One region of the Staphylococcus condimenti genome, then DNA from elsewhere that is predicted to be linked to it. Evidence: riboswitches for the same ligand, from Rfam matches in the RefSeq annotation. Region 1 holds a riboswitch; each other region holds the start of a gene.

The links. A riboswitch is a leader RNA that binds a small molecule or an ion and turns the genes downstream of it on or off. The one in region 1 is predicted to bind thiamine pyrophosphate.
Region 2: linked by a shared signal. The riboswitch ahead of A4G25_RS04195 (ECF transporter S component) and the one ahead of A4G25_RS08765 (3-oxoacyl-ACP reductase) in region 1 are both predicted to bind thiamine pyrophosphate.
Region 3: linked by a shared signal. The riboswitch ahead of thiC (phosphomethylpyrimidine synthase ThiC) and the one ahead of A4G25_RS08765 (3-oxoacyl-ACP reductase) in region 1 are both predicted to bind thiamine pyrophosphate.
Region 4: linked by a shared signal. The riboswitch ahead of tenA (thiaminase II) and the one ahead of A4G25_RS08765 (3-oxoacyl-ACP reductase) in region 1 are both predicted to bind thiamine pyrophosphate.

The regions. Positions count from the first base shown of each region.
Region 1 covers NZ_CP015114.1:1,775,284-1,782,822, forward strand. Annotated here, with positions in the region: gene A4G25_RS08750 (fibrinogen-binding adhesin SdrG C-terminal domain-containing protein) at 1-1,171, shown strand, start outside; gene A4G25_RS08755 (hypothetical protein) at 1,242-2,870, shown strand; gene A4G25_RS08760 (LLM class flavin-dependent oxidoreductase) at 3,077-4,381, opposite strand; gene A4G25_RS08765 (3-oxoacyl-ACP reductase) at 4,512-5,264, opposite strand; TPP riboswitch at 5,377-5,478, opposite strand; gene A4G25_RS08770 (hypothetical protein) at 5,624-5,821, shown strand; gene A4G25_RS13390 (SdpI family protein) at 5,853-6,275, opposite strand; gene A4G25_RS08780 (hypothetical protein) at 6,376-6,591, shown strand; gene A4G25_RS08785 (YfcC family protein) at 6,723-7,539, shown strand, end outside.
Region 2 covers NZ_CP015114.1:827,505-835,043, forward strand. Annotated here, with positions in the region: gene A4G25_RS04185 (class I SAM-dependent rRNA methyltransferase) at 1-109, opposite strand, end outside; gene auxA (lipoteichoic acid stability factor AuxA) at 225-1,526, opposite strand; TPP riboswitch at 1,775-1,879, shown strand; gene A4G25_RS04195 (ECF transporter S component) at 1,981-2,556, shown strand; gene A4G25_RS04200 (ABC transporter ATP-binding protein) at 2,569-3,978, shown strand; gene A4G25_RS04205 (energy-coupling factor transporter transmembrane component T family protein) at 3,971-4,765, shown strand; gene A4G25_RS04210 (hypothetical protein) at 4,993-5,217, shown strand; gene purD (phosphoribosylamine--glycine ligase) at 5,408-6,655, opposite strand; gene purH (bifunctional phosphoribosylaminoimidazolecarboxamide formyltransferase/IMP cyclohydrolase) at 6,680-7,539, opposite strand, start outside.
Region 3 covers NZ_CP015114.1:968,601-976,139, forward strand. Annotated here, with positions in the region: gene thiC (phosphomethylpyrimidine synthase ThiC) at 430-2,175, opposite strand; TPP riboswitch at 2,359-2,457, opposite strand; gene A4G25_RS04955 (MsnO8 family LLM class oxidoreductase) at 2,563-3,555, opposite strand; gene A4G25_RS04960 (peptide ABC transporter substrate-binding protein) at 3,716-5,380, opposite strand; gene A4G25_RS04965 (ABC transporter ATP-binding protein) at 5,396-6,442, opposite strand; gene A4G25_RS04970 (ABC transporter ATP-binding protein) at 6,432-7,514, opposite strand; gene opp3C (oligopeptide ABC transporter permease) at 7,529-7,539, opposite strand, start outside.
Region 4 covers NZ_CP015114.1:2,535,588-2,543,126, forward strand. Annotated here, with positions in the region: gene A4G25_RS12175 (transglycosylase family protein) at 511-1,146, shown strand; gene A4G25_RS12180 (transglycosylase family protein) at 1,359-2,033, shown strand; gene A4G25_RS12185 (transglycosylase family protein) at 2,240-2,929, shown strand; TPP riboswitch at 3,040-3,137, shown strand; gene tenA (thiaminase II) at 3,204-3,890, shown strand; gene thiD (bifunctional hydroxymethylpyrimidine kinase/phosphomethylpyrimidine kinase) at 3,887-4,708, shown strand; gene thiM (hydroxyethylthiazole kinase) at 4,701-5,495, shown strand; gene thiE (thiamine phosphate synthase) at 5,496-6,134, shown strand; gene yidC (membrane protein insertase YidC) at 6,223-7,098, shown strand; gene A4G25_RS12215 (GNAT family N-acetyltransferase) at 7,209-7,539, shown strand, end outside.

The DNA.
Region 1 (7,539 bases):
CGAAAACAATCCGAATTTAGTCGATGTAACTGATTGGGTCAATGAAAATTATAACTTCAATCCGCAGTATCATAAGGATGAAAATGGTGGAGAAGTTCTGACATTAGATTTTAAAGATTTAACCTCTAATGGAAGTCGTTATGTTATTATTTTAAACAGCCAAGCTGAAGATGGAAACCGCGAAACTATTAAGACAAGAGCAGAAATGACTTCAGATGCTACAGAAGATGGGCAAGGTCATTATTACTTCAGTTGGGATAATGAAAATATTTATCAACAAGGATCAGGTGAGGCAGACGGAGATGAGGATACAGATGCCGACGCTGACGCCGATGCGGATGCTGACTCAGATGCCGATGCTGACTCAGACGCTGATGCCGATGCCGATGCTGACGCCGATGCGGATGCAGATGCCGATTCAGATGCGGATGCCGACGCTGATGCTGACGCTGACTCTGATGCCGACGCCGATGCTGACGCTGACTCTGATGCCGACGCCGATGCAGATGCTGACTCTGATGCGGATGCCGACGCCGATGCCGACGCAGACGCGGATGCCGACGCAGACGCAGATGCTGACGCTGATGCCGACGCGGATGCCGATGCCGATGCAGATGCTGACTCTGATGCGGATGCCGACGCCGATGCCGACGCAGACGCGGATGCCGACGCAGACGCAGATGCTGACGCTGATGCCGACGCGGATGCCGATGCCGACGCCGACGCAGACGCAGATGCCGATGCCGATGCTGACGCCGATTCAGATGCGGATGCCGATTCAGATGCGGATGCCGACGCTGATGCTGACGCTGACTCTGATGCGGATGCTGACTCTGATGCCGACGCCGATGCGGATGCGGATGCCGACGCAGATGTCGATGCGGATGCTGACGCCGACGCTGACTCTGATGCGGATGCTGACGCCGACGCTGACTCTGATGCCGACGCCGATGCGGATGCCGACGCAGATGTCGATGCGGATGCTGACGGAGATCATCCAGGAGAACCTCACCATGATTCAGATGGAGATAATGGCCATCATGGTTCAGGTGATAAAGGATTGCCAGATACGGGTAATGATAATAAACAAGCTGGATTATTCGGTGGTTTGTTTGCAGCACTAGGTTCTGCATTATTATTCGGACGCCGTAAGAAAGATAAAATGGAATAAAATCCTTTAAATAGGGGGCTGGACTTTGTTCCGGCCCTTTTTATACATATAGAAGAAGGGAATTGAACTCATGAATATAACCAACGAAGTTGAACAAATTTTACAAAAAGCAGAGAAGAATTTATTAGGCAGAGATTATATTTTTGTTAGTTTAGGGAATCCTAATATGAAAGCAACAATCAAACTTTTGAAACACCCTTCGAATATTAAAAGAGATATCATAAAGCAATATGAACAATTTAAGAAAAAAGCAGGAAGGTTTCCTGAATGGGTTAAAATAGATTTTGTTTACCGTACTGAAGAAGCATCTTTTGATGAAGTTAGAAAAGAACTGGAAAATACCAGACGCAATTACGTGGATTTCGGAATCGCATTGGATAAAAATTGGAATCTTACTTTTATGGCTGAAGAAATAAATGTCAATGCTTTTGTACGTCCAGCTAAAGATAAAAAATCTTTTTTCCTGTCTGAAGATAATATCAATAACTACCTGAAAAAATATACAAAACAAATGAATGCATTCAGACGTAAAGATTATGAAGGCAAAAACATTACAAAGTTCTACACTAAAGGTTATTTTATTGAAGTTAATGGAGTCTTTGAATTGGACGCAGAAGGACGAGAAAAAGGCTTAAGAAACGTAACAAATCTTTCCCGAGAAATCGATAAAATGATTGAAACATCTACGAAGCATTTGCAAAATGAACTGCAGGCTGATGGCAAATTTAATTACGGCTATTTCCCACATTTTGATAAAAAAATTAGTTTTTACAATAATTTGCGACATTCATCATCGACTTATGCCATGATAGAAGGCCTTCATTATCTAGGAGAAGATGTAACAGTTGCAGAGAAAGCCATTGATTATCTCATTAATAACTATCTATTTGAACAAAACGGTACAGGTCATATTTTTGATGATACTAAAAATATCAATGAAATTAAGTTGGGACAAAATGCGGCATTCATCTTTGCGGTTTGTGAATATCTGCAAATTAAACCGGAGCATCCTAAATATCTAGAAGCTGCACAGAAAGTAGCAGAAGGTATCTTGACGATGATTGATTCAGAAACTGCTCAAACTGTGCATGTGCTGCATTATCCAACGTTAGAGGTTAAAGAAAAATTCCGGGTGATTTATTATGATGGAGAAGCTGCTTTGGCCTTATTACGTTTGTATCAAATCGATAAAAATCCTAAATGGCTTGAAACAGTCAAAGCCATGTTTGAACGATTTATTCATCTCAAATATTGGCAGTATCACGATCATTGGCTCGGTTATTGTACGAATGAATTAATTCAAATTGCTCCTGAACAAAAATATATTGAGTTCGGTATTCGAAACGTATCAAGTTATCTTGATTATATTAAAAACAGAATCACAACATTCCCTACTTTCATGGAAATGTTAATGGCAACTTATCATATTATCGCAAAGGCACGCGAAAAAGGATTTGGAGATGTAGTCGACAAGTTGATTAATGTTGACGAACTTATCGATACTATCCATACACGTGCAGATTATCAGCGTACAGGTTATTTCTACCCGGAACTTGCGATGTATTTTAAAAATCCTAAAAGAATCTTAGGTTCATTCTTTATTAAACATCATGGCTATCGTGTAAGGATAGATGATATTGAGCACTATGTTTCAGGTTACGTTCAGTATCAGCATGTATTTAAAAAAGAGAGTGAGTAGGAGAATGATTTAATACTTGTTAGTTTAAAATGTTTCGCAAATTTAGAAGATGAACTTAAAAAAGTAAGATTTATTATTTGTGATTGCAGTGATGGCTTGTCTCGAGGCATTCGCATTTTCACTATGCGAGTCTTAAGACAAGCTATTTTTTCTACAGTATTTGGTTTTGAATTGAAAAAAGCGGAACCTCTCGGATTCCGCACACTTTATACTTCTAAATGTTCTCTGAAAGTAGAACCTTTATATTCCTTACGATATAAACCGCGTTTCTGCATCTCCGGCACAATTAAATCAACAAAATCTTCAAGACTACCAGGAAGTGTTGGTGGCATTAAATTAAAACCATCTGCTACGCCTTCATTGAACCAATGCTCCATTTCATCCACAATTTCTTCTGGTGTACCAATCAATGTTAAATGACCACCGCCTGCATTCAAGTAACCTAATAATTCACGTACTGTAGGATCCGTATCCTTAATAATTTCTAATACTGTTTCATAACGTCCTACGGGTCCAGTGAAATCTTCAACTGGAGGTAAACCTGGTACTTTTTCATCTAGTTCCCACTCAGTGCAGTCTTGTTGAACGAAGAAACTTAATTGCTTTAAAGCAGTTTCAATTGGTAATTTTTCATCCAAAGCTGCTTTCTTTTCTAAAGCTTCTTCGTGCGTATGTCCTACATAGGTTACTAAACCCGGAAAAATTTTAAGACTCCGGTCAGTGTTGCCTTTCTTAGCAATCTCAGTATCCATGCGCTTTCTGAAATTTCTTGCTTGCTTAATATTCCATGAAACAGAATAAACAGCATCTGCATATTTTACTGCTAAAGCTACGCCTTGTTTTGAAGCTCCCGCTTGCATTGCGACAGGTTTGCCTTGCGGGCTGCTTGGTGTTGAAAGTGGGCCCTTAACTGCAAAATTGACACCTTTATGGTTAAAAGGCTGGATTTTTTCAGAGTCGACCAACTTATTTGATTCACGATTATGTTTAAAATCTTTTGGATGCCAGGATTCAAATGCAGCATTCATTACCTCAGCAAATTCATCAGCAATTGCGTATCTTTCATCGTGATTCGGCAACTCTGCCATACCATGATTTTTGGCTTCAAAATCGGTCATAGAAGTAACCAAATTCCAACCAACACGTCCACCAGAAATATGGTCGAGGCTTAATAATTGTCTTGCAGCTGTATAGGGATTAGAAAATGTACTTGAGATTGTTGAAACTAAACCTACATGTTCTGTTACCTGTGAAATAGCTGTCAAATTGACAATTGGATCAAACCAAAAAGCAGGCATTGTTGTATCGTCTTTAGCAGGAAAAGACTGATTATCAGCAAAAAAGACAGCATCAAATAAACCGCGTTCTGCAGTTTGTGCTAACTCTTGATAGTAAGTAATATCTCCAATGCGTTCTACGCTTGAATCAGGCATGAGCCATGCTGCTTGGTGATGGCCAGAACCAAAAATTAGAATACCGATATGCAGTTGTTTATTTTTTTGCTCGGACATTACTATTCACCTCAGATTAATTATTTTAAAAGAATGAGAAAGAGGGAGAACACGCTCTCCCTAATCATTTATTTCCTATTGAAAAACTGCTTTATTACTTAGAATAAAATGCAATTTTAAATGTACGTTTTTAATTCATTGTAAGACCGCCATCTACTGTAATGTTTTGCCCAGTAATGCCTTTAGCTGATTCAGATACTAGATAAGCAACCATGTTGGCAACATCTTGAGGTGTTGTCACTTTTTTCAACGGTGTAGTTTGTGCAATTAAGTCAAAGACTTCTGGTGTAGTTACAGCACTTGCATCTGTTGTTTTTAAAAGTCCTCCTGAAACAACATTTGCTGTAATACCATATTGTCCTAATTCAGATGCGATATTGCGCGTGAAGCCGATTAAGGCAGCTTTTGCAGTTGTATATTCATGATAAGGAACTACAGGATTCTGATAAAGATTAGTACCAATACTTACAATACTTCCGCTTTGATGTTCAATAAATTGAGGAACAACACTTTGAACCACATTAAATGCTGCTTTTAATGTGCCGTCAATTTGTTGTTGATAGTCTTCCCAACTCATATCAGGAAAGGCTTTTTGTGCTGTTGGATCAAATTTAAAACCAACAAGTGCATTGTTCACAACTGCATCAATACGGCCGAACTTCTCAGTTCCTTCTTTTACCAGCTGGTCTACTTCTTTACGGTCAGTTACATCTGCTTGCAATGCAATAGCCTGTTCATTTCCAATTTCTTTTGCAAGTTGTTCAGCAGCTTCTTTACTTTGGTTATAATCAATGATGATATTGAAACCTTGCTCAGCAAGTGTTTTGCTGATTACTTCACCTAACCCACGTGCACCGCCTGTTACGAGTACTGTTTTTGCCATATTCATCCGCTCCCTTTTTCTATAAATGAACATAAAAAAATACGCATGATTACTAGAATCAGCGTAGGCAGAGAGCAGTCTGCGGTCTGTATAAAAGCAAACCAGTGCATACTGCGGTTATCTCACACTTTCCTACGCTAGTTTCAGCTAGATCAGGTTCAAAGGGTCTGAGGAAATCCTCATCTCAGTTTAAAAAACACCCCTAGTGCGTATTATTTTGTTACTTTCAATGTAGCTTGATTTTGTAGACGTGTCAAGAAAGGGCACTATTAACATTTTAAGCGTGAAAACAAGATGGTGAAAGTGTTATGATAGAAAGGAATTCTAGCAGATAATTTTAGATGAATGGAGGGATTTGAATGTTCTGGTTAGGAATGTCATTCCCAATCTTGGCAGTAGGTTTCATTGTGATGGCTGTACGTGAAGAAAAGAAACGTAAAGCAAAGCAAAAAGAAAAAGAAGCAAAATGGGAAGCAGAAAAAGCGCATGAAAATAGCGGAACGTCAGATGAATCTACAAATCATCATTCGAATGCCGAGAAAGAAGTTAAGCATTAATTGAATATATGACAAAAGGCTAGCTGTGTTGCTAGCCTTTTTGTTTGTGATTGAAGTTGTAAAGTTTGATTTCGGTAAGGGCAATAATTAATCCAGTGCCTATTAAATAAACTAGAACTTGTATCCAAAATGATATTTGTTTATATGAGGTTATTAAATCAAACCAAATCCATATAAAACTTATTATTAAGAATATAATGTGGATTCGTTTGAAATTTTGTTGAAAATATTTTTGAGCAACAGTCCATGCTTCTGATGATTTCAACGATGATGGTGTACGATAACCGATAAGTAAATTACGTTGATTTATAACATCCTTGTCGATGAGGCGAAAGATTAAATAATTGACGATTAGAATTAATAATGTGATGCCGAATAATAACATGATGAATTCCTCTCTTATATTTATTCTAAATATAAGATAAAAAGAAAAGCAATACAATATTATATTCATTTTTTAAAGGAATATTCAATATGATAAGCTAACAATGTGAGATGAGTAATGTAAGGAGGGGGATTATATGGCTAAATCAAAACTGGAACATGAAAATGAAATGCGTCAATCTGTTTTTTGGAGAAAAGGATTTATACCAATTTACTTTATTGCAGCTTTACTTTTGTTTTTACTATTTCATTTTTATATTGGTGCTAGTCCTTCTATTTACTTGATCATGTTATTTTTAATTGGTTTAGGTATTGCTTCGATTATTTATAATAACAACAAGAAAAGTGTACATATTAAGAACAATAGAGATGAAAACAAGCTGTGAATCAACAGCTTGTTTTTTATTATGAATGCACAAAATTGTTTCTTTAATATTTACCGACTAAATCTTTAAGATTAGGTTATAATTATAAAAATAAGAAAATTCAGACATCTAAAATAAAAGGGGTTTTGTTTATGGGAGAGACAACAGAAACAAAGAGGAAGACAAAATCATCGAAACAAAAGAAATTTCAGTTTAAAACACCGCATACCTATGCCTTATTAATGATGATTATCGCTGTAGCCTGTATTTTAACGTATATCATTCCTGCCGGTGAATATAAGCGTGAAGAAAAAGGAGGGCAAACGCTTGTAGTACCTGGTTCTTATCATGAAATTGCACAACATGGCGTATCATTTTTAGATTTATTTCGTGCAGTACCAGAAGGGCTATTAACTGGTGGAGAAATTGTATTTTATATCTTTTTGGTTGGGGGAGCTTTTGGCATTGTACATAGAACAGGCGCTTTTGAAAATGGAATCAATCAAGCCATCAAGTCATTAGGATCATCTAAAATTTTAATGATTCCACTTACAATGACAGTTTTCTCGATATTAGGTTTTTCGATAGGGTTAGCAGAAGAAACTATTATTTTTGTGCCTATTGGTGTCATCATTGCACGCACGTTGGGATATGATGCGATGACTGGTGCAGCTATGGTAATACTCGGTGCTGCCAGCGGATTTATTGGCGGAATGCTTAACCCATTTACTGTTGGGGTTGCACAAACCGTTGCCGAATTACCGATGTTTTCAGGTTGGGGACTGAGAACTATTATTTATCTGTTTATTTTAGCGGCGGCGATTAGTACAGTTTTAATCTATGCTCGAAAAGTAAAACGTAATCCGAAGAAAAGTATTGTCTATCAGCTTGAAAAAGAAGAAGGGAACAGCCATAAAGAAATAAACTACGAAAGATTCACTAAACGACAAGCATTGGCACTCAGTATGA
Region 2 (7,539 bases), 950 kb from region 1:
TATCTCCATCTTCTAAATGGCTATGCTCATATATATCTTCTTCGTCTACTAAAGGATATTGATTTAAATACTTTTGTTCTTTACCTTTATTAATAACTGCTGTCTTCATATTAAATTCCGCCTTTTATAAGTATTTTATTTCATGTTAACGTATCATAACTTTCCTTTCTAAAAAGAAAGTTTAAAAAGCTGAGAAACTACTTAGCGTTCCTCAGCTTTGAATTTTACTGATTATCTACAGGAGTACGCATTTGAATTACAAACGCAATAATGACTGCAACCAGCATAATTAATAAAATTGGTGTGATAAAAATAGATAATAACAACCCGTGAATCATGATATTCACAAACTCAGTCAACAATTTAAAGAATAAGATACTGATCATGAACATTTGTACATAATAAAATTTACCACGTAAGAAATGCGTTAATGTTGTAATGATATAAATTATAATCACAACTAACAGTAAGAATAAAGTAATCCATTCAATGACGTAAGAAGTTTGGGATAATTCCCATTCACCTGAGGCAAATAAAGCATTTCTGTTATTCAATTCTAATAAGGTAAATAAGAATAAAACAATACCGCAAATCAGTTCAACAATTCCCGGTTTAATCCATTTTGGACGTTTCATCCAGTTAGGAATATCATCGTCTTGTATATCAATTTTTTCCTTGATTGTGTTTTTGAATTTATCACGTTTATTTCTGATTTTTTCTAAATCGATGCTTCGTCGAGTTCGATGTGTAAATTCTTGTGTACGTTCTTGGAACTCACGGAATTGTTCTTTCGTCTGGCTCATTGCACCATTTTTATCCGTACGAGAATACTCCATCTCTTCGCCTAGCTCTGCTTTAGTAAGCGGTAATGATCTTCTAAGGAAAAGGAAATTCCAAATCGATATTTGGGCTAGTATCCACATTACGATGAAGAAAGCATTTACACTTAAAATATCTATCATCGCAATTTCATGACTCTCGATACGGCCATATAATGCAATTTGTGTTATTAAATAACTAATTCCATATGCAGAAATTATCCATAAATAGTGTTCTTTTCTATGATTATGGTTCAAATCATCTTTATAGACAATGTAACCTGTATGCACGATAAATGGTACAACAAAAATAATTGCCGCAAAGCCATAGACTTGTGTCATCAAGATAATTGTAATAATAAAGAATAAAATTCCCACAATTAGGAAGAATATTGAAATGTCATAATCATATTTTGTTGTCACGAATAACAAATAACCAATCCATAATAATGCAACGCCGAATACTATGATAAATATGGCACTGAATATAGGGAACTGGCCGATAAACCGACTCATAATCCGGATAATTTCTCCGAAAAATGCGTTGATAAAATCCCACACATTATAAATATGTATATCAACCTTGCTCCCCTTAGCAAGCTTATGAATAAAGGACAAATTCAAAAGTATTATGATTCCAATGAAAAGTGAAACAATGCCAATAATCAAACTAAAAATGATCTCAGCGTGCTTCTTAAAATACGACATGTTTTTCACCTCATAGTTATTATATAGGAACATAAGTGTTGTGTCTTTAGTGAATGCAATAAATCATTCTATGGTAGTACATAGTATATAGGAATTAAAGTTTACTCTCAATCGGTTAATACCCTAAATTAATGCTTAAAATGCTTATTCATAAAAATCCTAAAGGATATTGTAATAGTAAGCCTTAACGTTCTAAAAGCACCTTGACAATCACGTTTAAAAAGCATACATTTATTATAAATCAATATAGAAAGCACTAGGGGTGTTTCGTAACTGAGATGAAGCAGTTTTGCTTCAAACCCTTTGAACCTGATCTAGCTGAGACTAGCGTAGGAAAGTGTGGGATGTCTGCCGGCAATTTAATAAGGGCTATGCCGGTCTGTTCCGATGCCTATTTCACGCAGCTTGCTAGACAAGTTTGTGTGTTTTTTATTTATAGGAGGAATTATTGCTTATGTCAAAAGGACTTAAACTTTCAGACATCTTGGTAACTGTATTAATTGCAGTGGTTTTCGCTATTATTTACAACATTTGGAATTTAGTTTACAAAGCGATGCAAGTCACTGGACTACACCTTGAAGAACTCTCTTATGGTATGTGGTTCGCAGCTGCAGTCGTAGCTTACTTGATCATCCCTAAACCTGGTATTGCAATACTTGCTGAATTTGCAGCGGGTGCTGGTGAAACAATTGTTATGGGACGCTTTGATATTGCAACAATGGTTTATGGATTATTGCAAGGGATAGCTTGTGAAATCATTTTTGCGATTTTCCGTTACAAATCACGTACAGTAATGGTCGCAATGCTTGCTGGTTTAGCTGCCGCACTAGTGACTTTCCCTATCGACTACTACTATGGTTATTTAGGAGAAGTTGCAGGTTGGAACTTGTTCTTATATGTATTCTTCCGTTGTATCAGCGGTATTGTACTTGCAGGTCTCTTCCCTTATTACTTAGTTAAAGCACTCGATAAGACAGGTGTTACGAAATTATTCAGACCTGCTTCTCAAAAAGATTACGATAATTTGTAAGGAGAATTCACCTTGTTACGTGCCAAAAATTTACGACTCAAATATCCAAATGCGCCTGACAAAATATTTGATGGCTTAAATATAGAAATACAGGATAAGCAAAAAGTCTTATTATTAGGACCATCAGGATGTGGAAAAAGTACATTACTCAATGTACTAAGTGGGATTGTTCCTAATTTAATAGAGTTTCCGATGAAGTATGATGAACTAGAAGTTGATTTAAATAGTGGTGTTATTTTCCAAGATCCTGATACTCAATTTTGTATGCCGAAAGTTTATGAAGAACTTGCTTTTGTATTAGAAAATAGACAAGTCCCCCGCAAAGAAATGGATCAATTAATTTTAGATGCTTTAGCTTCAGTTGATTTAGATGTGGGACCAAAGCAAACTGTACAAAAGTTAAGTGGCGGAATGAAACAAAAATTAGCAATTGCTGAAACAGTCTTACAAAAAGCTCACACCCTCTTTTTAGATGAGCCAACAGCAATGTTAGATGTGGATGCTACTGAAGATCTGTGGAATCATATTAAAGAAATGTGGCATGACCAAACTGTTTTAATCGTTGAACACAAAGTTGAACATATTTGGGAACATATTGACCGTGTTATTTTAATGAATTACCACGGTGAGATTATTGCCGATGATACACCTGAAGTTATTTTACATCAACATGAAGCATTATTAACTGAATATGGTGTGTGGCATCCTCGTGCTTGGGATTATGCACCTGAAAGTACTTTGCCATCAGATTCTGAAATCCAACCTGATTTTCAATTCCGTAATGGTGAAATTATACGCGGTAAAAAATCATTAATTCAAATCCCGGAATTTGAAATCGGGGCTGGAGAATGGATTACTATTACCGGAAAAAACGGTTCAGGCAAAACAACATTGCTAGAATCTATGATGCAGTTGATCAAGTATCGCGGTAAAATGACCTACCAAGGTCAGCATTTAAATAAAATTAAAGAAGCTGCTCAGCATATGTATTTGGTCTATCAAAATCCTGAATTACAGTTCATTACAAACTCTGTATATGAAGAAATCTTTATTAATTTTAGTGGCGACCACGCAAAAGATGCAACTGAGGAACTTATTAAAATGCTGAACTTAGAAGCTGTGCGCGACCACCATCCATTCGAACTTTCAATGGGACAAAAGCGTCGTTTAAGTGTCGCAACTGCATTAAGTTCACGTGCAGATATTATCTTGTTGGATGAACCGACTTTTGGTTTAGATAGTCATAATACTTTCAACTTGTTATCTTTATTTCAAAAACGTGTCGCTCAAGGTCAAACAATTGTGATGGTAACACATGACCCTCATATAATTGAGCGCTATCCGACAAGACGCATTGAATTACGCGATCATTTACTAAGTGAAGAACAACTTTTTGAAACGGAAGGTGAATATAATGTATGAAGCATGGAAACGCTATTTCACCTTCGTTGATAATGTCAATATCATCACGAAATTAGGATTAGGTGTATTCCTATTTTTCTTCGTTATTTTCGTGCACAACTTTGATATTATGATTTATTTGACTGCGTTTATGTTGATATTCTTACTTATTTTCGGGGGCATGAAATTCAAAGTCACAGCTTTGTTTGTTTTATATACCGTAATATTCAGTATTATCTCTGCACTCTTTATGATTTTTTACGGAGACGGGACACATACCCTCTTCAAGTTAGGTATTATCAACATCACAACTGAAAGTTTAGTTCGTGGTCTGCATTTATCAATGCGTACAGATACTGTGACATTCTTTGGCATCGTTATGGCCTTTACTTCTCAAATTGTCATGATTTTTTACAGTTTAATGCAGCACTTAAAAGTTAAACCAAAAGTAGCTTATGCATTTATGGCAGCAATTCGTATGGTGCCGCTTATTATTTCCTCATTTGTACAATTACGCAAGTCTTTAAAAATGCGTTATCAAATGGTGGATAAATCGAATTATCGTGGATTTGCACGAATGAAACATTTAATTATTCCGTTGCTCAGTCAAAACATTCGTAAAGCACATCAACTTTCAGTTGCTATGGAGAAAAAAGGTTTTAAAGACGGTCCGAGAACATATTATTATAATGCACCATTTAGTTATCGTGATATCCTCTTTATCCTGTTGTTTGCGATAATCTTAATTATTGCTGTATTATTAGCACATTATTTACCTATTACAGGAATTACAGACGTGCGCGGTTGACGCACTCAAAACTTTTCCTTACAATGCATATCTGGGTTGTGGTAGTCGAGCTGCAACCCAACCAATTTTACATTTTCATTCATCCATATCTTTTCCAGCAGTGAGCGGTTACCGATTCAACCGTTTACTGCTTATTTTTTTAACCTTAAAATAATTAAAAGTATCGTGCAATTAATGCTATAATAAATATATACTGAATATTCGCACAGAAACTGGAGGATTTCATTATGAAAAAGAGAAATGACGCATATGATAAGGGTTATCAGCAAGCCGCTAAAGAAATTGACACTATGGCAAAATTAAAAAATAAAAAGAGACGCTTAAATCGTTATATTAAAAAACGTAAAAGAGCTTGGAAGTGGCGTCAATTATTCAATAAACACAGCTCTCGCTTTATCGCGGGTTATAAACAAGCTTATATCGACATGGCTAAATCTGTTCCAGAAGATTAACTTAAAACATGCCTTCTATTGAATTTTAAAAATTTCTTTCTTAAAACTAAATGAAAAAGTGCTCTATTATCTAAACAATTGTATTTAGAATTAATAGAGCACTTTTTTGTATAGTTATCATTTTCTTATACCGATTTATAATTTTACTTGAGAAAAAATGAGACACCTTAAGAGGCATCTCATTTATTATTTACGCTTCATGTTTGATTGCTTTATCACTGATATCACGACGATAGAATAAACCTTCACTGTCAATTGCATCAGCTTTTTTATAAGCATTCACTTTAGCTTCACTTACAGTCTTGCCTTCACCGATAACTAAGATAACACGTCCGCCGGAAGTAACATAATCATTGTCTTCTTTTTTCAAGCCGCTAACAAAAGTTTGACCATCTAAATCAAAGCCGCTGACTTTAACACCTTTTTCATAAGTTCCAGGATAGCCTTTAGATGCTAGCATAACACCAACAACCGCTTCATCTTTCCATTGATACTCTATTGCCTTACGTGCTTCTAAGTCTAAGATATGCTGCATCAAATCACTCTCTAAGCGAGTTAACAGCACTTGTGCTTCCGGATCACCGAAACGTGCATTAAATTCGATGACTTTAGGCCCTTCTTCAGTCAAAATCGCACCAATGTATAATACACCAAAGAACGGATAACCTTCTTCTTGCATCGCTTTCGCAATAGGTTGTGCAATTTCAGTATTTGTACGTTCTAATATATCTTCCGAAATGTGCGGTACAGGACAATAAGCACCCATACCCCCTGTATTAGGACCTTTATCATCATCAAATGCACGCTTATGGTCTTGTGCAATCGTATCAAAAGGTACAGCATAATCTCCATTAACAAATGTCATCACAGAGTACTCTTCGCCTTCTAAGAACTCTTCAAAGACAACCTTTCCAGTTTCTTCTGGATATAATGTTTCAACTGCTTCTTTAGCTTCTTCACGTGTCATCGCAATAATAACACCTTTACCCGCAGCTAAGCCGTCTTTTTTTAAGACAACAGGAATCTTGCAGTCTTCAACATATTTTAACGCTTCAGACTTAGAATCCACTTCTACATATTCTGCTGTTGGAATATCATATTTCTCCATGATACGTTTCGCAAATGATTTAGAACCTTCAATTTGTGCTGCTTTTTCTCCTGGTCCGAAGACTTTAACACCTGCTTGACGCAATTTATCTCCTAAACCTTCAGTTAATGGTTGCTCTGGTCCTACTACTGTCCATTCAACATCATGGTCTTTCGCAAATTCAACAATCTCATCATGGGCTGTTTCAGCAATTTCACTATGCACTTCAGCAACACTTTTCATTGCTGCATTACCTGGAATTGCGAACACTTGATCTACGAGTTCAGATTGATTTAATTTATGCGCAAGGACATGTTCTCTGCCCCCACCGCCGATTACTAATACTTTCATCTTAAGCTTAAACCTCCTGATACCTTAATGTTTGAAGTGGCGTACACCTGTCATTACCATTGCAATGCCGTGTTTGTCTGCCATATCAATAGAGTCTTGGTCTTTAATAGATCCGCCTGGTTGTATAATTGCTTTAATGCCTGCTTTAGCAGCAAGTTCTACTGTATCATCCATTGGGAAGAAACCATCAGAAACAAGTGCGACATTATCATTAATTTCAATCGCACGCTCAATTGCGATTTCAGCTGAACCCACACGATTCATTTGACCTGCGCCAATACCAACTGTTTGATGATTATTGCTTAGAATGATGGCATTACTTTTTACTGAAGGAACTACTTTCCAGCCTAATTCCATAGCTTTCCATTGTTCTTCAGTCGGTTCTGCTTTTGTTACTACTTTCATATCGTCACGAGAAATTGTTTTTGTATCTTTGTCTTGTACTAAATAACCGCCAGATACAGATACATATTCTTTCTCATCGTGGTCTACTGTCATTTCAACTTCTAGCAAACGAATATTTTTCTTTTTCGTCAATACTTCTAAAGCTTCTTCAGTAAATGAAGGTGCAATAACAACCTCTAAAAAGATTGAATGTAACTTTTCAGCAAGTTCTTTTGTAACAGGACGATTCACTGCTACAATACCACCGAAGATAGATTGGCTATCTGCATCATATGCATTTTGGAATGCTTCTTCGATAGAAGAACCTACACCTACACCGCATGGATTCATATGTTTTACTGCAACAGCAGCAGGTTCTTCAAACTTTTTAGCTAAAGCTAATGTTGCATCAGCATCTTTAATATTATTGAAGCTCAATTGTTTACCGTGTAATTGTTTTGCACCTGCAATTGTATTCGGTGCATCAGAAGTACGTACAA
Region 3 (7,539 bases), 810 kb from region 1:
ATGAAAACGTTGTATAATAAAATTACAACATAGAATCGGAGTGAGACATCTTGAAATTACATCCTTTTAGAATTCTTTTATACATCGCGCTAATCTTATATTTACTTTTTAACTTATTCGTAGCTTATCACGCTATCGTAAACTACACTTTGTTTTATCATTTGTAATATTTGCGGGTATTTTAATTAAAAATCTATATCATGGCGGTCATTTTCACTTCAGTAATAAAAAAACAACTGAAAAATCCGCTTCTCAAACACTAAGATCTATCCAAAACTCAGATGCTTTTTGGATTATCACGAGCCTGATATTATATGTTGAAACAATGCTGCTCGCAGTAATTCATCATTAACAACTGCAAATTAAATAATAGAGTCCTCTATTAAGCAATCGCTGAAAATGCGGAATGTTAATAGAGGACTTTTATTTTTATTGATAAATTCGACTGCCTTGCTCTATAAAGTCATGTGCTTTTTCTTTCATCGCTTCTTGTCTTTCTTTTTCATCAAAATGATTTTGACGTAAATCATGTGAAATGCGCATTGAACAGAATTTAGGACCGCACATACTGCAGAAATGAGCAACTTTAGCAGACTCTTTCGGCAATGTCTCATCATGGTATTCACGTGCACGTTCAGGATCTAACGATAGATTAAATTGATCAATCCATCTGAATTCAAAACGAGCTTTACTAATTGCATCATCTCGTTCTGCTGCACCAGGAAGTCCTTTTGCTAAATCAGCAGCATGCGCTGCAATTTTATAAGTAATCACACCTTCTCTAACATCGTCTTTATTAGGTAATCCAAGATGTTCTTTAGGCGTAACGTAACAAAGCATTGCTGTACCATGACTCGCAATTTGAGCTGCCCCGATTGCTGAAGTAATATGGTCATACGCTGGTGCAATATCTGTTGTGAGTGGTCCTAATGTATAAAACGGTGCTTCCTTACAATAAAAATCAGCTAAATACTGATTTTCTTTAATTTTATGCATTGGAATATGTCCTGGGCCTTCTATCATTACTTGTACATCATGTTCCCAAGCAATGTCTGTTAATTCTCCTAATGTTTTCAATTCAGCAATCTGACTTTCATCATTCGCGTCATAAATAGAACCTGGTCGCAACCCATCTCCTAAAGAGACTGCAATATCATAACGATTCAAGATCTCACAAATATCACTGAAATGCTCATATAAAAAACTTTCTTCATGATGTGCAAGGCACCATTGCGCCATGATAGAACCTCCACGCGAAACAATTCCTGTTAAACGATCAACTGTTAATGGAACGTACTGTAATAAAACACCTGCATGAATGGTGAAGTAATCTACACCTTGTTCTGCTTGTTCAATCAGTGTATCTCTATAAATTTCCCAAGTCAGATCTTCAGCGACACCATTCACTTTTTCTAAAGCCTGATAAATCGGAACTGTACCGACAGGTACGGGTGAATTTCTTAATAAATATTCTCGTGTCGCATGAATATTTTTTCCTGTAGATAAATCCATGATTGTATCTGCACCCCAATGTGTTGCCCATACCAATTTTTCAATCTCTGCTTCAATAGATGAAGACACAGCAGAATTTCCGATATTCGCATTGATTTTAACTTGGAAATTTTTTCCAATAATCATTGGTTCTGACTCAGGATGATTGACATTATTAGGAATAATAGCACGTCCACGGGCAATTTCATCACGAACGTATTCAGGTTCAACACCTTCACGTAGTGCTACGAATTTCATTTCTTTTGTAATTAGACCCTGTCTTGCATAATGCATTTGTGTAACTCGCTTACCATTTTGAGCACGTTTAGGCTGATATTTAAATGGTGTTTCAACAAATTTTTTATGACCTTCTTTTTTAAATCCATTATCGATTGATTGCACTCTGCGACCTTCATAACTTTCAACATCATCACGCGAAAGAATCCACTTTGAACGTATATCTGGAATACCGCGTTGTACATCTACTTCATATTCTTCTTCATGATATGGACCTGCAGTATCATAAACCACAAAAGGTTCATTAACTTGTGTATCATATTCAGTCACAGTATCACTTAATTCGATTTCTCTAAAAGGAACACGTATATCATCTTCCTCACCTTGTTTAAAAATTCTGCGACTTGCTAGGAATCCTTTTTTCAATTCAATTTCATCTTGTTTCATTAAAAATAGCCTCCTCAAATCAATGCTAGGAGACGCATTTGCCGAAAAACACATAATAAAAATAAAAACGCATTCATTTAATTTATGAATGCGTAGAAAAGAATCTATTTTTATAACTTCGAAAAAATTATGTAACGACTAGCCTAATACAGACTATACATATTTTCGAATTCAAATTTCTCTTATCATGTTTACACGCTTCCCTACGCTAGTGCTAACTAGATCAGGTTCAAAGGGTTGATAATATATCTTTCAGCCTATACGGCACCCCTAGCAATGAATATTTAATTTACAAATTTATATTAACATTCATTATTTTAATGTTCAAGTCAAAATCTAAAATGAAATACAATTAATATCATTCGATTTTTTTAGTAGTTGCAATTTTTATTTTGAATTCACTGGTGCCAATTCTCTGACTGTATTCATTCTTAATTTATGGCTTTGAACAGGCATGTGCAGCATCCATTCATCAATTAAACCGCTTCTGTTAATCTCATTCAATGTATTTATTACTTCTTCTTTGCTACCACTGATAATTTTCATTTTTTTCTCAACTACTTCAAAACTTTTTTCTGACTCACTACGATATTCATCCACTTGTTGTTTCGTATTTAATACAATTCTGCTGCCGTCTTCAAATGTTAATTCATAATGTCTTTGTGAAAATCTGAAAGGTAGCTTTTGATTTCCATCTGCTGTAACCACAGCAGGTATCGATACGATGAATCGCCCTTTTGGATAACGTGATTTATATGCTTTTAACGCTTTTTCCAACTCTGACAAATCAGAGTTGATGAAATATGCATAGACAATACCTGTTTGTGCTTCTGCTGCTTGAATTGCGGAATGTTCACTTGTTCCTAACAAGTATACTGGCACAGGTCCGTCTGTTTCATCACGATGTGCAGTACGAATTCCTTCATATTCACTATGACCAGTATATGTTTGAGTGTTCAACTGGTTTAAAAGTGAGAACTTTTCATCAAAATGCTTTAATGGTTTTTGTAGTTCCTCTTGTAATAAATCAACAACTTTTGGGTATCCGCCGGGTGCTTTACCTACTGCTAAATCCACACGTTGATCTGATAGTTTATCCATTAAATGAAATTGTTCAATTACTTTTAAAGGATGATAGTGCTGCAACATAACGCCTCCAGAACCAATCCTCATTTGTTTTGTATGATCAAGCAAATACATAATCAATATTTCTGGAGAAGTTCCTACCACATCTTTAAGATTATGATGTTCAGATAGAAAATAACGTGTATAACCTGACTGATCTGCAAGTTGTGCTAATTCTAACGTATGATTCAAAGCTTCTGTAACAGTTTGTCCTTTATTAATTGGTGTTTGATCTAAAATACTTATCGGCAACATTATATCCACCCCAATCTATTTCTTTTCTTAAATGCTAGATTTATTTGTTTTTAAAGTCAATTTAATAGTTTTCTCTCTAAAAAAACACACAGCCGTATAGACTGTGTGCATTATTATATAAATTTCTTTTTGAAGTGAATTTCTCCCATTAAATCTCACTTTATTGATCTTTCTTTTTCTTTCCTGTTTCTCTATCGATGCTCTTATCGATATAAGCATGTTTAAGTGTAGTTTCTCCGCCAATTTCATGATATACAATACCTTTCAATTGAGGGTTACGAAGACTTGCTGCACCTTGTTGATAAATTGGTGCTACTGGCGCCTCACTTAACATAAACTCTTCAGCATCTTTTAGTTTATTGATACGTTCATCAGGCTTTTTCAATAATGATCCGTTTGCTTCTTTCAACATATTATCATATTTTTTACTGCCCCAGCCTGTGTTATTTTGGGCATTGCCTGTTGTCATAGTATCTAAATAAGTCATCGGGTCCGGATAGTCTGGTCCCCAACCTGATAGAGACATTGAATAATTCATTGTTAATTCTGCAGTTACACGTTGTTTAAACGGTAATTGTTTGATATTTACAGTTACTCCTGGCAGATTTTTCTCAATTTGTGATTTGATAAATTGTGCTGAAATTTTAGAACTTGGAGTATCTTCAGTGTTCAGTGTAAATGTAAACTGATCTTTGCCTAAAGCTTTTTTCGCTTTATCAAGATGTGCTTTTGCCTCTGATTTATTAAATTTCAATGGAGATTTTACTAAATCAGCATAATCTTTACCATCTGGAAGGATATCTGTCTTTTTAGAAGTAAAACCATCAAATGGTTTCGAGCCATCTCCTAATACATTATCAACATATGCTTTTTTATCAATTGATTGTGCAATTGCATAGCGCATATCTTTATTTTTGAATTCAGGTTGTTCTTTTTCGTTCATCTTTAAGAAGAATGTAGAAGCTTTTAAGCGTTTAAATAGTGCTGGACTATCTTTATATTTATCAACTTGTTCAGATGTAATACCAGCATTATCTACTGAACCTGTATCATATAAAGATGCACCTGCTTGTTGGTCTTTCAAAATTTTGAAATTGATTTTATCTAACTTAACAGCTTTTTTATCCCAATACTTCGGATTCTTTTTCATCAAAATTTTGTCTTCAACTTTCCAATCTGTCAGTTCAAATGGACCATTGTATACTGCTTTATCAGCTGTCGTTCCATATTGTTTGCCGTATTTTTTCGCAACTTTTTCATTTTGCGGCATATATGTACCGAATGCTAACATTTGGTTGAAGTATGGTAACGGCTTGTTCAGTTTAATCTGTACTGTATATTTGTCTAACGCTTTTGCACCCAATTTATTAACAGGCATTTTACCTTCATTAATTTTTTGTGCATTTTTAATATCATACATGATATATGCATATTCAGAAGCTGTTTTAGGATCTAATGCCTTACGCCAAGCATACACGAAATCGTTGGCAGTAACTGGATCACCGTTTGACCATTTTGCATTTTTACGCATTTTGATTGTTAATGTTTTACCGCCATCACTTTTCTTAGGCATTCCTTTAGCAATTGCTGGAACAGCTTGGTCTTTTTTGTCTAAAGAATATAGACCTTCGTAAACTTGATTATAAACATTGAACGAAACTGTATCTGTTGCAAGAACAGTGTCTAATGTACTCATATCTTGTGATAATACTGAACGATACACTTGTCCTTTCCCATCATAAATACCGCCGCCTTGGCTGCACCCGCTTAAAACTAACGCTGCAATTCCAAGCATTAAGGCGAATGAAATTAATTTTTTCTTCATAATGCTTCTCCCCCTTTACACCGTTTGTTTTAATCTTTGTTTCAATTCTTCCGCTTCTTTATCTGTCACAAATACATAATGATCTGGTTTGATCTCTTGTAAAGAACGGTTTGGATTTTCTTCAGCATTTTCTTTATAAGTAATACGTGTTCTTGTACGTTCACTTTCCGGATCAGGTTGTGGCACTGCTGACAACAAAGATTGTGTATAAGGATGTAAAGGATGGTTATAAATTTCATCCGCTGAACCGATTTCTACAATTTTTCCAAAGTGCATCACAGCAATACGGTCTGAAATATATTTAACCATAGATAAGTCATGCGCAATGAATAAGAATGTAATATTCTTTTCGCGTTGCAATTTCAACAGTAAATTAACAACTTGTGCTTGAATCGAAACGTCTAATGCTGAAATCGGTTCGTCTGCAATAATAAATTCTGGTTCAACTGCTAATGCACGTGCGATACCGATACGTTGTCTTTGTCCTCCTGAGAACTCATGCGGATATCGGTTGGCATGTTCTTTTTTTAATCCTACTGTTTCTAACAAGTCATACACTCGTTTTTTACGTTCTTTTGTACTTTTTGCTAATTTATGAATATCAATACCTTCCGCAATAATATCCATTACTTTTAATCTTGGATTAAGTGAAGCATATGGATCTTGGAAAATCATTTGAATTTTCTTATTAAACTTCAACATATCTTTGCGGTTTTTAATATCCTGAATATTAACCCCTTCGTAATACACTTCTCCGCTTGTTGCATCATTTAGTTTAATTAATGCTTTTCCTGTTGTAGACTTGCCACAACCAGATTCTCCAACTAAGCCAAATGTTTCCCCTTTGAGAATATCGAAAGAAATATCTTCTATTGCACGAACTTCATTACGCTTTCCGACATTAAAGTATTGTTTTAAATTTTTAACACTTACTAATACTTCTTTATCTCCAGCAGGTTGTTGACGTTGTGCGTTTAATTCTGATTGTTCTTTTTCAATCTCATTTTGCTTTTCTAATGCACCGCTTGTTTCTTCAAAATCTTTATTTTGGTTATCCTTCATTGAACGCCACCCTTTCTACACGTTCAGCGTGCTCAAATTTATTCGGCATTTCTCTTTGACGTCTCACAACCAATTCAGGCGGCTGTACTTTAGGAGAACGTTCATCTAACAACCACGATTTTACAAAATGTGTCGGTGAAACTTGGAACCATGGAGGTGCTTCTTTAAAATCAATACCTAAAGCATATTGACTTCTAGCTGCGAATGCATCACCTTTTGGCGGATGCAATAAATCAGGTGGTGTACCTGGTATAGCTACAAGTTCTGTTTCAGTACCAGTTTCTAAATCAGGCATTGACGATAATAGTCCCCATGTATAAGGATGTTGCGGATCATAGAAGATTTCATCAACATCGCCTGTTTCTACCATTTGACCTCCATACATTACAGCAACTCTATCCGCAATATTTGCAACGACACCTAAGTCATGTGTGATAAAGATAATAGCCGTATCGATTTTCTTTTGCAGCTCTTTCATTAAATCTAAAATTTGAGCTTGCATTGTAACATCTAAAGCTGTTGTTGGTTCATCTGCGATTAATACTTTCGGCTCACAAGCAAGGGCTGTAGCAATAACGATACGCTGTCTTTGTCCTCCAGAGAATTGGTGAGGATATGCTTTAAAACGCTCTTTAGCATTCGGCAATCCAACCATATCCAAAATTTCTAACGCTCTTTTTTTAGCTTGCGATTTACTATATCCACGATGCTTCATAAGCGGTTCCATGACTTGTTTTCCAATTTGCATCGTAGGATTCAAAGAAGTCATTGGATCTTGGAAAATCATTGAAATATCTTTTCCTCTTAATTTAATTAATTCTTTTTCTGGTTTTTCAACTAAGTCTTCTCCTAAAAAGTTGATTTTGCCTTTCTTGATGCGACCAACATCACCTTGGAATAATTTTGTCAAAGCTTTTGTAGTCACAGACTTACCAGAGCCAGATTCACCTACAATTGCAAGTGTCTCCCCTTTGTCTAAATAAAAATCTACTCCTCGAACTGCTTGCACTTCTCCTGCGTCAATATCAAAGGAGACATGCAAGTCGTTTACTTCTAATATTCTTTCTGCCATACGAACTGCCTCCCTTATTTACGCA
Region 4 (7,539 bases), 760 kb from region 1:
GAATCATCCCAAATTCTTAAAGCATAAACTCTAAATATTATTCACATATTCATAGCTATTCTTAACTTATCTCAATCAAAGATGTAAATTCACATTATTTCATTCATTCTAATTCTCAATTTATATGAAAATACTCATCCAGACTCTGCATATTAATTATGTGGGGTCTTTTTTAGGTATTGATTTTAGAAAAACAACTAAATTTCAAAGAAATTCAGTGTGAATTTTGGTGTAAAAATAAACTAAAACACAATTAAATTATCTGAATAATTACATGAATATTACATAGTTACAAACTTGTTTCTTGCGATAGAGACTATTATGAAGGTTTATAATTAGACCGTTAGCCACCTAATTAAATTGAATTAGCGTAATTTAAGCGTAAAAGACAGAAGGTTTTTTTTATTTGCCTGTAACCTACACTGCTATTTCAGATGATATAGTTATAACTGCAAATTGATGATATTAATCACGCGAAAAAACAATTACCTTATAGGAGGAATTTCAGAAATGAAAAAATTATTAGTAGCTTCATCAGCATCAGCAGCATTATTCGCAGTAGGAGTAGGCGCAAACGCACATGCAGCCGAAGATAACAATGTAAATCAAGATCAATTAGCTCAAACAGCTTTAAATAATCCACAACAATTAAATGATGCACCTGTTCAAGAAGGTGCTTATAATATCGCATTTGACAACTCAGGGTATAACTTCAACTTTAACTCAGATGGTACTAACTGGAGCTGGAGTTATAATGCAAACGGAGCAGCTCAACAAGCACCAGCACAAGAAACTACACAACAACAAGCACCAGCAGCTCAACAAGCACCAGCTCAAGAGCAAACTCAACAACAACCAGCACAACAATCAGCACCAGCACAACAATCAGCTGATTCTGGTTCAAACGTACAAGTTAACGATCACTTAAAAGCAATTGCTCAACGTGAATCAGGTGGCGACATCCATGCTGTAAACGCATCATCAGGTGCAGCAGGTAAATACCAATTCTTACAAACTACTTGGGATTCAGTAGCTCCAGCAGAATATCAAGGTAGACCAGCATCAGAAGCTCCTGAAGCAGTACAAGATGCAGCAGCTCAAAAATTATATGACACAGCTGGCCCAAGCCAATGGGTAACTGCATAAGTTAGAGACTTATTATATTTGAATATTAGCAATTAATTCGAGAGCGGATTATCATTCTATGGATGGTAATCCGCTTTTTGTTTGTAATATTCATGTAAAATTTGATACATACTATTTATATTGTTGTAACCTATGATAACTTTTTTGGTGCTATTATGAATACAGCAAATTAATCATATAAACTTTTTACCTTATAGGAGGATTTATTTTAAATGAAAAAATTATTAGTAGTATCATCAGTAGCCACTGCCGCATTCTTAGCAACAGGAGCAGCTTCACATAACGCTCACGCAGCAGAAGTAAGCCAATCAGAACAACAATTAGCTGAAACAGCTCTTAATAACCCTTCAGAATTAAACCAACACCCTGTACAAGCAGGTGCTTATAATATTGATTTCGTATATAACGGTAACGAATTCCACTTTGAATCAGATGGTTCTAACTGGAGCTGGAGCTACAATGCAACATCAGCTTCTAACTCATCAGTTCAACCAACTCAAGCAACAACTACTCAAGCTGCACCAGCACAACAAGCAGCTCCAGTAGCACAACAACAATCAGCACCAGCTCAACAACAAACTAAATCTTACAATACACAAGCACAATCATACAGTGCACCTGCTCAAGCTTCATCAGGTTCATCTGTTAACATTCCTGCTCACTTGCAATTAATTGCACAACGTGAATCAGGTGGTAATATTCATGCAATTAACCCATCTTCAGGTGCAGCAGGTAAATACCAATTCTTGCAAACTACTTGGGATTCAGTTGTAGATCCTCAATGGAGAGGTGTTTCACCAGCAAGTGCTCCAGAATCTGTACAAGATGCAGCTGCAGTTAAATTATATAATGGCGGCGCTGGTGCAGGTCACTGGGTAACAGCTTAATTTATTAAACTAAAATTAATTGTTTTACATCCAAAAAGCGGACTCCGTTCTTATTTTAAGAATGGAATCCGCTTTTTTGTAATACATACGTAACGAATGAAACATAACATTTATATTATTGTAACCTATGTTATTGTACTAAATGCTATTATAGTTGTAGCGAATAAATCATATATGTAATTACCTTATAGGAGGATTTTTATTAAATGAAGAAACTTTTAGTGACATCATCAGTAGCGGCAGCAGCATTTTTAGCAACAGGAGTGGCATCACATAATGCGGATGCAGCTGAGTTAAATACAACAGAACAAGCTAAATTAGCGGAAACAGCATTAAATAATCCTGCAGAATTAAATCAACATCCTGTACAAACAGGTGCATATGATTTTGATTTTGAATACAAAGGTTATGAATTCCATTTCGAATCTAATGGTACATATTGGGAGTGGAGTTATGTAGCAGTTGGAACTGTTCAACAACCAGTTCAATCAACTTCTAAAGCAGTTTCAGTTCAACAACAAGCAGCTCCAGTAGCTCAACAAACTCAAACTTATAATACACAATCATACAATAATACAAATTATAGCTATAACACACAATCAACTAGCTATACTGCACCAAAACAATCATATACAGCATCAAATTCAGGTAGCTATGGAAATATTCCAGCAGCATTACAAGCAATTGTATACCGTGAATCTCGTGGTGATATTCATGCAATTAACCCTTATTCAGGTGCAGCAGGTAAATATCAATTCCTACAAACTACTTGGGATGCAGTTGCTCCAGCAGGTTGGAGAGGCGTAAACCCAGCTAGTGCTCCTGAACATATTCAAGACCAAGCAGCTCTTACTTTGTGGGATAATGGTAATGGTGCAGGACACTGGGCATATTAATTTAAACTTCAGTCGAGACTTTTGTCTCGGCTTTTTTGTTTATAACCCTTTAACATTGCATAACACTAAGGGGTTTGATACATTTAAATTGTATTAAAAACTAAACTTTATAAAACTGCTAGGGGCGCCTGACGGCTGAGATAGTTTGACTAGACCCTTATAACCTGATTTGGTTCGTACCAACGTAGGAAAGTAGTATATTCAGAATAAAGATTCTAAATATTAAACTGCATTCCTACGAAGGTTTGCAGTTTTTTTATTGGAGGATTTTGAAATGAATTTTGCAGAAACATTAGAGAGAGATGCACAGCCGATTATTGATGAAATTTATCAAGATCATTTTATCCAAGAACTTTTAAAAGGTGATATTGAAAAAGAAGCTTTACGCCAATATTTACGAGCAGATGCTTCTTACTTAAGAGAGTTCGCAAATATTTATGCATTATTAATACCGAAAATGCCGGATTTAGAAAGTGTCCGCTTTTTAGTTGATCAAATTCAATTTATAGTAAATGGTGAAGTAGAAGCACACGAATATATGGCTGATTATATCGGTGAAAACTATAATGAAATTGTACAAAAAAAGGTTTGGCCGCCTAGTGGTGATCATTATATTAAGCATATGTACTACAATGTATATGCGCATGAAAATGCCGCATATGCAATTGCTGCAATGGCACCATGCCCATATGTTTATGCAATTATTGCAAAACGTGCAATGAAAGATCCGAATTTAAATAAGTCCTCGATTTTAGCAAAATGGTTTGAGTTTTATAACACAGAAATGGACCCATTAATTGAAGTACTAGATGATTTAATGAATCAATTAACAGCAAATATGTCTGAAACTGAAAAAAATGAAGTGAGAGAAAATTATTTGCAAAGTACAGTACATGAATTGAACTTTTTTAATATGGCTTATACAAGCGAAAAATGGCAATTTGGAGGAGAAAGAGTATGAATAAACCTAAAATAGCTTTAACAATTGCTGGTACAGACCCTACAGGCGGAGCGGGTGTAATGGCAGATTTGAAATCATTCCATGCTTGCGGAGTATATGGAATGGCTGCAATTACAAGCATTGTTGCCCAAAACACAAAAGGGGTCCAACATATTCATAATTTAGATATTACGTGGTTAAAAGAACAATTAGATAGTGTTTTTGATGATGAATTACCACAAGCAATTAAAACAGGAATGATTGCAACGAAAGAAATGATGGAATTGATTCGAAGTTATTTAGAAAAACATCCAGAAATTCCATATGTAATCGATCCAGTTATGCTAGCTAAAAGCGGAGATTCATTGATGGACGATGCAGGTAAGCAGGCTTTACAAGAAATATTATTACCGCTTGCTGATGTTGCAACTCCGAATTTACCAGAAGCTGAAGAAATCGTTGGATTCAAGCTTGATTCTGAAGAAGCAATCAAAAAAGCAGGAGATATTTTTATTAATGAAATAGGCAGTAAAGGTGTTGTCATAAAAGGCGGTCATATTGAAGATGAAGATATTGCCAAAGATTATCTCTTTACAAAAGATGGGTTAGAAGTATTTGAAAGTGAACGGTATGATACTAAACATACACACGGGACAGGTTGTACTTTTTCAGCAGTGATTACTGCCGAATTAGCTAAAGGAAAAACAATTTATGAAGCTGTTAAAAAAGCAAAAGACTTTATTGCTTTAAGCATTAAATATACTCCTGAAATTGGCCAAGGAAGAGGACCAGTTAATCATTTTGCGTATATGAAGAAAGTAGGGTTAGATGATGAATAATATTTTAGATCAAATTAGAACTGAACACCCGCTTGTTATTTGCTATACCAATGATGTAGTAAAGAACTTTACAGCAAATGGCTTGTTAAGCCTAGGTGCCAGTCCAGCTATGAGTGAAGCACCACAAGAAGCTGAAGACTTTTATCCTGTAGCTGGCAGTGTCTTAATTAACATTGGAACTTTAACAAAACACCATGAGCATGCGATGCTAGCAAATGCCAAGATAGCTAACGAAACCGAAACACCCCTAGTATTTGATCCTGTTGCTGTAGGTGCTTCAAAATATAGAAAAGACTTTTGTAAATACTTTTTGAAAAAAATTAAACCAACTGTGATAAAAGGAAATGCTTCAGAAATTTTAGCATTAATTGATGATACAGCAACCATGAAAGGTACAGATAGTGCTGATAATTTAGATGTTGTAGATATTGCAGAAAAAGCATATAAAGAATATCAAACTGCTATTATACTAACTGGAGAAACAGACGTTATTGTTCAAGATGACAAAGTTGTAAAATTAAGTAACGGTTCTCATTTTCTTGCTAAAATTACAGGCGCAGGATGCTTATTAGGTGCAGTTGTAGGTGCTTTTTTATTCAGAAATACGCATCCTTCAATTGAAACTTTGATTGAAGCTGTTTCAGTTTATAACATTGCAGCTGAACGTGCGGAACAACTTAGTGACAGCAAAGGCCCGGGAACATTTTTAACACAATTTATCGATGCGCTTTACCGTATTGATTCAGATGCAGTTGCAGAAAATTGCAACTTAGAAGAGGTGAAATAAGTGTTTCAATCTAAAGATTTAAATGTCTATTTTATTTGCGGGACCCAAGATATACCAGAAGGCAGAACTATTCAAGAAGTTTTGAAAGAAGCTTTAGAAGGCGGTATCACGCTTTATCAATTCCGAGAAAAAGGAAATAGCGCAAAAACCGGACAGGATAAAGTTGATCTTGCAAAAGAATTACAGGCTCTATGTAAATCTTATAATGTTCCTTTCATTGTTAATGATGATGTCGCTTTAGCAGAAGAAATTGATGCAGACGGTATTCATGTTGGGCAAGATGATGAAGCGGTGGATGAATTTAAAAGTCGTTTTGAAGGAAAAATCATTGGATTAAGTATTGGTAATTTAGAAGAATTAAATGCTTCTGATTTAACATACGTTGATTATATCGGTGTTGGACCAATTTTCGCTACGCCTTCAAAAGATGATGCAAGCGAACCAGTAGGTCCAAAAATGATTGAAACGCTTCGTAGACAAGTAGGAGAAATGCCGATCGTAGCAATTGGTGGAATATCATTAGATAATATGCAAGACATCGCAAGAACATCAGCAGATGGTGTTTCTGTTATTTCGGCGATCGCAAAAAGCCCACATGTTACAGAAACTGTACACAATTTCTTACAATATTTTAAATAGTTAAGGGTTTCACATATTTTTGTTTTCTACCTCTCGCGGATTATGGTAAAATTATTTTTATGTGAATAATACCAATAGAGGTGGAAAAATGAAGAAAAAAGCATTATTACCTTTGCTTTTAGGGATTATGGTTTTTCTTGCTGGTTGTGATTACTCAAAACTAGAGAATCGCACAGGCTTTTTTTATAATACATTTGTAAAAAATATGGATAACATAATTCACTGGCTAGGTTCTAGTTTTAATAATGATTATGGATTAGCAATTATCGTATTGGTACTCGCTATTCGTATTATTGTATTGCCGTTTATGTTATCGAACTATAAAAATAGTCATATGATGCGTGAGAAAATGGTAATTGCAAAGCCAGAAATGGATGCAGTTAAAGAAAAAGTACAACGCGCTCGTACGCAAGAAGACAAAATGGCTGCTAACCAAGAAATGATGGAAGTTTATAAAAAATATGACATGAATCCGATGCAAAGCATGTTAGGATGCTTGCCGATGTTGATTCAAATGCCGATTATTATGGGATTATTCTTTGTATTAAAATACCCATCACCCGGCGGTATTACTGAGCATTCTCATTTCCTATGGTTTAATTTGTCAAAACCTGATATTTGGATAACAATTATTGCAGGTGTTTTATACTTTTTACAAGCATATGTGTCAACATTCAGTATGCCTCCTGAACAAAAACAAATGAGTTATATGATGATGATTATCTCACCAATCATGATTATTTGGGTAGCGCTAAGTTCAGCTTCTGCACTTGGTTTATACTGGTCAGTGAGTGCAGCATTCTTGATTGTACAAACGTATATTGCGAATGCTTATTATTCAAAAAAAGCTAAAGAAGAAGTAGCGCCAATGATAGCTGCTTATGAAAAAGAACATGGCAGTGCAGGTAACTCTAAATCTAAAGGTACAAAAGTAGTTTCTAAGAAAAATAAAAAGAAAAAATAATCGATCGTAAAGAGGATCAGTTGTAATATAAAAGTTGCAGCTGATTTTCTTTATTTTCAATGAAATAGGGAATAAATTTGAAAAGGGTTATTTTATAGGAGGGGCAAAAAATGAAAATTGTTAAAGTAACAACTGACGATATTAAAGAATTACAAACAATCAGTTTTAGAACATTTGATGATACTTTTAGAGAAATGAATCACCCAGACAATTTGAAAGATTATCTTAATAAAGCTTTTACCTATGATAAATTACAACGAGAATTAGAACACCCCAACTCATATTTTTACTTTTTATACGACAATGATAAGGTCGTAGGATATTTAAAATTAAATGTGGGTTCAGCACAAACTGAAGACATTGCATCAGATTCTTTAGAAATAGAAAGACTTTATATTTTAAAAAATTATCAAAATTACGGATATGGCAAAAAACTAATGA